DNA from 3 places in the Microbulbifer thermotolerans genome. Region 2 is predicted to be linked to each of the others. Evidence: predicted binding sites of a transcription regulator. Region 2 holds the regulator's gene; each other region holds the start of a gene.
The links. The regulator PhoB, encoded in region 2, activates phosphate uptake and scavenging genes when phosphate is short. The targets are predictions, from matches to a motif close to TGTCATAAANNTGTAACA.
Positions count from the first base shown of each region.

Region 1: A3224_RS04730 (PstS family phosphate ABC transporter substrate-binding protein) is a predicted target of PhoB. The motif match lies at 691-708, and genes of this name have one in related genera.
Region 3: A3224_RS06840 (OprO/OprP family phosphate-selective porin) is a predicted target of PhoB. The motif match lies at 1,168-1,185, and genes of this name have one in related genera.

Region 1 is NZ_CP014864.1:1,134,988-1,137,254, reverse strand. It holds gene nagK (N-acetylglucosamine kinase) at 1-345, opposite strand, end outside; gene A3224_RS04730 (PstS family phosphate ABC transporter substrate-binding protein) at 861-2,195, shown strand.
Region 2 is NZ_CP014864.1:3,842,554-3,844,820, reverse strand. It holds gene phoR (phosphate regulon sensor histidine kinase PhoR) at 1-540, opposite strand, end outside; gene phoB (phosphate regulon transcriptional regulator PhoB) at 629-1,333, opposite strand; gene ubiA (4-hydroxybenzoate octaprenyltransferase) at 1,445-2,267, opposite strand, start outside.
Region 3 is NZ_CP014864.1:1,622,172-1,624,438, reverse strand. It holds gene A3224_RS06850 (glycosyltransferase) at 1-11, opposite strand, end outside; gene A3224_RS06845 (TraB/GumN family protein) at 229-1,128, shown strand; gene A3224_RS06840 (OprO/OprP family phosphate-selective porin) at 1,300-2,267, shown strand, end outside.

The sequences.
Region 1 (2,267 bases), 1.2 Mb from region 2:
GCCCAGACAGGCCGTGTGTTGATCGGTAGTGAGGTACAGTTTGGAGAAAGGATGGGCCCAGGCGGCCATTTCACTGTACAGGCGCGGCATATTTACACCGGCAAGGCCGGCTCCGGCCACAAGCTCCCCCAGCATTTGGGCAGGCAAATCGGCGTCCGCCAGCGCCAGGGCGGCCGAGCGCACTATGGAGTCAATCGTCTGCGCATATCCGTGCAGAGGATTAGCTGGACCGGCGACACCGGTACCGAGCACCTGGTTATTGGCATCCACAATAGAGGCCCGACACTTGCTGCCACCGCCATCTATACCAATAAAAAAAATGTCTCTGTCTCTTATAGCAACCACCTGTACCGGCCTCTAAGACTTTGTATTGTTGTGTGCCTTTGTCGGGCTTCCCAGTGCCTCCGAGGCTGACGCAAACGCCAGCATCACGGGAGCGATATTACACAAATTATGACAGCGTTGTCACATCATTTTTAAAAAAATTTGCACAAGCGTACCTGAGCCTCCCTTCCATGCATGAAACAAGCTCTTCACCGACGCCCGGACCGCCGCATGCCGCCCAGCCTGGTGAAATAAACAAAATCCGCCCCCTCGCAACTGGGGTGGCGCAGAGAGTGCGGCCACTAGCCCAAACCCGCCGCATTCAGAGCCTGATCACAAAAAATTGTGAATAAACCCAGGAACAGTTGCAATAATCACGTCACACATTTCTGCGATAAAGCGCACCCCGGCGGCACCGACCGCCCCATGCAATTACGCCTGTGTCGAGCTCCAGCCAGTCCAGGCATCCCGATAACAATAACGGCAATATTCGTGCCGGAAAGTCCCTCACAAAATGCAGACGAGAGGATAATTTGATGGCGGGGTTACCCACGCGCGTTTTGGCGATCGCCCTTTTGTACTGTCAACTGCTTTCCTCACACACCTGGGCGGAAACCCAAACACTCTTCCGTATGACCGGTTCCAATACTGTCGGCGCCGAATTAGCGCCGCTTTTGGTCAAAGGCTATCTGCGCAGCCTGAATGCCAGCAATATCGAGCAACGCAGTGCCGGCGAGCGACACTGGATTAAAGCAACCATGGAAGGTCGCACAGTGGAAATACCCATCGTCGCCCTCGGTTCCAGCACCGGCTTCAAGGCGCTAAATAGCGACACCGCCGATATCGGCATGTCCTCCCGCAAAATCAAGCGACAGGAAATCCGTATGCTCTCGCGCTTTGGCAATCTCGCTGGCGCGGAAGCGGAGCATGTAATCGGCCTGGATGCGCTGGCAATCGCCGTACATCCAAGCAACCCTGTCAGCCAATTGACCCTGGCTCAGGTGGCGCAGATCTACAGCGGAAAAATCAAGAACTGGGCCGAGCTGGGCGGTGCCGACCTTCCGATCCACCCCCTGCACCGGGATATCGAGTCCGGTACCCGCGCCACTTTTGACGAAGAAATTTTTGGCCACAGCCGCCCGGCGGCCCCCGGCATTTATGAAGTCTCTGGCAACGCCGAGACCCAGCGCATTGTCCTGCGTGAAGCTGGCGCCATTGGCTACCTGCCCTTCGCCGACGCCGAAGGGGTAAAGAAAGTGGCCATCAAGGCAGGCGATCTAGCCGCCACAGTGCCAGACCGCGGCATTATCGCCACCGAAGACTTCCCCCTCACCCGGCGCCTTTACCTCTATAAAAACCCCAGCCAGTTCAAGCCCCATGTGGACAATTTTCTGCACTTTGTCGAATCCGCGGAGGGGCAGAAGCTGGTGGCTGAATCCGGCTACATCAACCTGACACCGGTGCGCCTTAAGATCCCCGCCTATCCCAATGCACCACAGGCATACCGGGAGCTGATGGAACGCGCCGAACGCCTGAGCATCTCCTTCCGCTTCGCCGATGGCAGCGCCGACCTGGACAGCCGTGCACTCGTGGATCTGCATCGGCTGGAGGAGTACATCGACCAAAACGGTAATGCGCTGGATCTAACTCTGGTGGGCTTTTCGGATCAGAAATCCAACGACAAGATCACCGATATTATTTCGCGCTTCCGCGCCCTCAAAGTCCAAGGGGCACTGTTGCGCGACCATCAACTTAAGGGCGTAAAAATTCTGGCTCTGGGAGCCTTCGCCCCCCTCACCGCCGACCGGGAACAGGCGCCGATTAAGAACAGCCGTGTCGAGGTGTGGATAAACACGGAAACGGCCGATTGATATCGGCGCAAAACGCGACCCGGTCGCGCACCACGGCCCAAGCCGGAAACGTCGCGCAATGAACGGGGGGCT
Region 2 (2,267 bases):
GACTTCGAGCTGTAGAATGCGTGTATCGTCACCCGGTGCGGGCATTGTCAGTGGTTCGTGCGCGCCCTCGGTGCCCTGCTGCAGATAGTTGACGAAGCCGGGGTCGCGCACGAAATTCACCAGCGGCTGGCCTGCGTCGCCGGGTTGCAGGCCCAACAGGTCACCCGCAGCCGGATTCCACCAGGCCAAGTTGCCGTCATCCTCCAGTGCCACTATCCCCTCTCGCAATGCGCTGGTGCTGTCCTGTACCCGACGCAGCATGGCGTGCAGCTTTTGCTTCTCGCGCCGGTGGCGGCGTTGTATGCGGTAGAAGTCGTCGGAGATTTCGCCCCAGATGCCAAACGCGGTAGGTGCCGGACCGCGGCGGCCGTTGATCAGCCAGCGGTAGAAACGCCGGTATTGCCACAATACCCAGCTGAGATAGACCGCCAGTCCCAGGGTGATGGATAACAGCCATTGTCCGCTGGCAACGCCGAAGATGGTGCAGCCGAGGGCGATGGTGATAAAGCGTGAAAACTCGCCAATACTGCGATCCAGCATAGAAGTGCCGTTATGTCTGGCGGCCGCGGTGCGGCAATCTGGCCACCGGCGCCGCGCCTGGTTGGGGGGTGCGGGTTTGCGCGGAATCTTACACTTTTTCCGCGGTTTGCACAGAAAAGCGGTAACCGGTGCCGCGCACCGTTTGTATGTAGCGGTCGTGACCGTCCAGGGCCAGGGCCTTGCGCAGTCGGCGGATGTGCACATCGACGGTGCGTTCCTCAACGTACACATTGCCGCCCCAGACGTGATCCAGCAATTGAGTGCGGGTGTAAGCGCGTTCCTGATGAGAAAGGAAAAAGGTCAGCAGGCGGAACTCGGTGGGGCCCATGTCCACCGCTTGGCCGTTGATGGTGACTCTGTGACTGATAGGGTCTAACACCAGACCACCGGCGGTTAGCGGCTCTTCTGGCTCTGTGGGGCCGGCGCGACGCAGAACTGCCTTCAGGCGCGCGACCAGTTCCCGTGGTGAGAAGGGTTTGGTGATGTAGTCGTCGGCGCCGGTTTCAAGGCCTTTGACCTTATGGTCCTCTTCGCCCTTGGCGGTGAGCATAATGATCGGCAGTGCCGCGGTGAGCTCGTCGCGTTTGAGGCGGCGCGCCAGTTCAACGCCGGAGACATCCGGCAGCATCCAATCCAGAAGAATTAGGTCGGGCTTCTCGTCGATGACCAGCGCGTGTGCTTCCTGGACGTTCTCCGCTTCGATGACTCGGTAGTCCGCCATCTCCAGCGCCACCCGCAGCATATCGCGTACGGCGGCTTCGTCGTCGACTATCAGGATCTTCTTGCTTTGCATCTGCCTGTCGCGCCCGCTTTTGAATCTGTTTTTTCCATTGATAGCCGAGGATTTAACGGCATTTTGGTTACAAATATATGACGGGTCCGCAACCGCGTTGGTGGTTAGACGCTAAACCAGAAGGAAATGGACGAAAATTCCGGCAAATATCGCGCCGCCAACCCAGTTGTTGTTGAGGAAGGCGCGGAAGCAGGCTTCCCTTTCGCGGTCGCGCACCAGCCACTGCTGATAGATGGAGAGCATCGCGGCGATCGCCAGCCCGAGGTAATAGGCAGTGCCCAGTTCGAAGCGCCCGCCAACCAGCAGTAGGGCAAAGAGCGACAGGCACTGCAGGGCAGCGGTCATCACCCTGTCCAGGTCACCGAAGAGTACAGCGGTGGATTTGACTCCGATCTTGAGGTCATCGTCGCGGTCCACCATGGCGTAGAAGGTGTCGTAAGCGACGGTCCACAGCACATTGGCTGTGAATATCAGCCAGGCTGCGGTCGGCAGTTCTCCGCGAACGGCGGTAAAGGCCATGGGAATCCCCATGCTGAAGGCGGCGCCCAGCACCACTTGCGGTAAGTGTGTGTAACGTTTTGCGAAGGGGTAGCCGAAAGCCAGCGCCAGTGCCGCCAGGGACAACAATATGGTTGGTCGGTTGGTGGTGAGTACCAGGGCGAAGGCGGTCAGGCTGAGCGCGGCAAAGAGTCCCAGAGCGCCGCGCGGGGATACACGCCCCTCCGCCAACGGCCGCCCGGCGGTGCGTTTCACGTGGCCGTCGATATGGCGGTCGGCATAGTCGTTGACGGCACAACCGGCGGCGCGCATCAGCACAACACCGAGAGTGAATACGGCAAACAAATGCAGGCCGGGCCAGCCACCGGCGGCCAGCCACAGGGCCCACCAGGTTGGCCACAGCAGCAGCAGTGTGCCGATGGGTCTGTCGAGACGC
Region 3 (2,267 bases), 1.7 Mb from region 2:
ACAATTCGCATAAATCCCGCCCGGTTTCCCGGGTACTCTCAACTTTGTTACATCTAGCCTTGTTAAGTGGCGCCTATTTTGCGGTATTCCGCGGCGCTTGCCGAGCAGCAAAATGCCCCTCTCATCACACTTCTTGGGATCAGCCCCCATTACGGCGCAAAGCACTATCGAATTTGGTGTGGGCAAACCCTAAGATGTTGTATTCAATCACTTGACGAAAGGTCTCCCATGGAAATCTCGAACCCGATCAAGCTGCTCAGGTACGTCTCTCTCACCGCGTTATTGCTCTTCAGCGGATACGCATCTAGCGCGAACGACAAGGGGCTTTTCTGGCTTGCACAGAAAGACGGCCACAGCGTGTATCTACTGGGATCAGTGCACTTAGCCAGCGACGATTTCTACCCTCTGCGCAAAAAAATCCAACAGGCCTACAAAAACAGTGACGTTCTGGTAGTCGAAGCCGATATTCTGGCTGCGGAAAGTGATCCGGCGCTGCAACAGCAAATCATGCAAGAATCCCTCTATCTGGACGAGCGCACCCTGCGCGACGACCTGTCGCCAACGGTATACAGCCAACTGCAGAAATGGCTGCAAAAACATCAGCTGCCGGAACCGATGTTTATCCGTCAACGCCCCGCCATCGCAATGATCACTATGAGCATGATGGAGCTGAAGGCACAGGGGCTAAACCCCGGTCTCGGCATCGATCGCCACTTTCTTCAGCAAGCGAAACAGAGTGGCAAACCCATTGTAGAACTGGAGGGCGTACTGCAGCAGCTACGACTGTTAAATCAACTGGAAAGTCCAGATCTGCTGATGCAGCAGACACTGGAACAACTGGATGAGATCAAGACATTTGCACCGCGCATGGTAAAGGCATGGAAAAATGGCGACGCAGATCACCTCTACCAACTGATCATTGCCGACAGCCTGAACGAACACCCGGAATTCAAGCCACTCTATGAAACACTGTTCTTTCGCCGCAACCGGGACATGGCCAAACGCATCATCCATACAAGCGACTCGTATAAATCGCAGTTCGTAATTATCGGCGCCGGCCACCTGGTGGGAGAACACAGCGTCATAGAATTGTTGCAACGACAAGGCTACAACATTGAACAACTGTAAGGCGTACTCCTGCGCCTCTTGCGACAGAAGGCGTTTACTTGACATCAATATTTAATACAAGCCGCGCCTTGCGCCGTTGCTAAACTCAGGAGGCATTGAGCAGGGAAACATTCGCTGAGCTGGCACACAGGGAGGTGTCCGGTGTATTGCCGCGGCTTTATTTTTTCTTTTATGGGGGCCGCATTATTTCATCCTGCGGTTGCGGATCAGCCGGAGACCAAAAGTTGGTTAAAGATTTCTGCAAACGAAGGAAACTTCTCCGCCGAACTTGGCGGTCGCATCCACTTTGACACCTACCTATTCGACAGCGATATCGAAGATCCCATCAGTACGACGGAATTCCGCCGCGTGCGCCTGGCGGTGACGGGGCATCTGTGGAAATGGAAATACAAACTGGAACGGGATTTCTCCTCCAGCGGCACCAGTGGTCTGCGCGATGTATATATCGCCACGGAGGTACTTGGCGGCAAACTCACCATCGGCAATTTCAAACCCTACCGCTCCATGGAAGAGCTGACCAGCTCCAATGAAATTACAATGATGGAACGCTCCTTCACCAGCGCCAGCGGTATTTATTTCGATCGATCGCGCCAACAGGGTATCGGCTGGCACACCCATTGGGGCTGCTACACCTTCGGCGCAGCCGGATTTAACCTGCGCAATCCCGGTGCCCCTCGCAATGAAGGTCTTGGCGCCGCCGGGCGTATTACCTGGGCACCGATCAACGACCAAATCAGCACAGTGCACCTCGGTATCTCCGCCAGCCACGAAAACGCCAACCGCAATTCAAACCCCATTGAAGCCGATGTCGCATACGCCGGCCGCCGCGGCCCCACTCAGCTGACCGCACTGACACCAGGGGGCAGAGACTTCTTTTTCGATATAGTCAACGATAATGGCGATCAGCTCTTCTTCTTTGGCAACCAAGGCGGCAAGGCCGATATCGCGGGATTGGAGTTCGCGGCTACCTACGGCCCCGTTTATCTGCAATCAGAATACGCCTACGGCAAATTTGACGGCGACTACTATCTGTCAGAGGTTGTGTTCGAGGACTTCTACGGCATACCTCCCACATTCGCCTGCGACCCGGACAACGGCTGCTTTATCGGCGATCAGGATGTGAAGACCTGGTACATCAT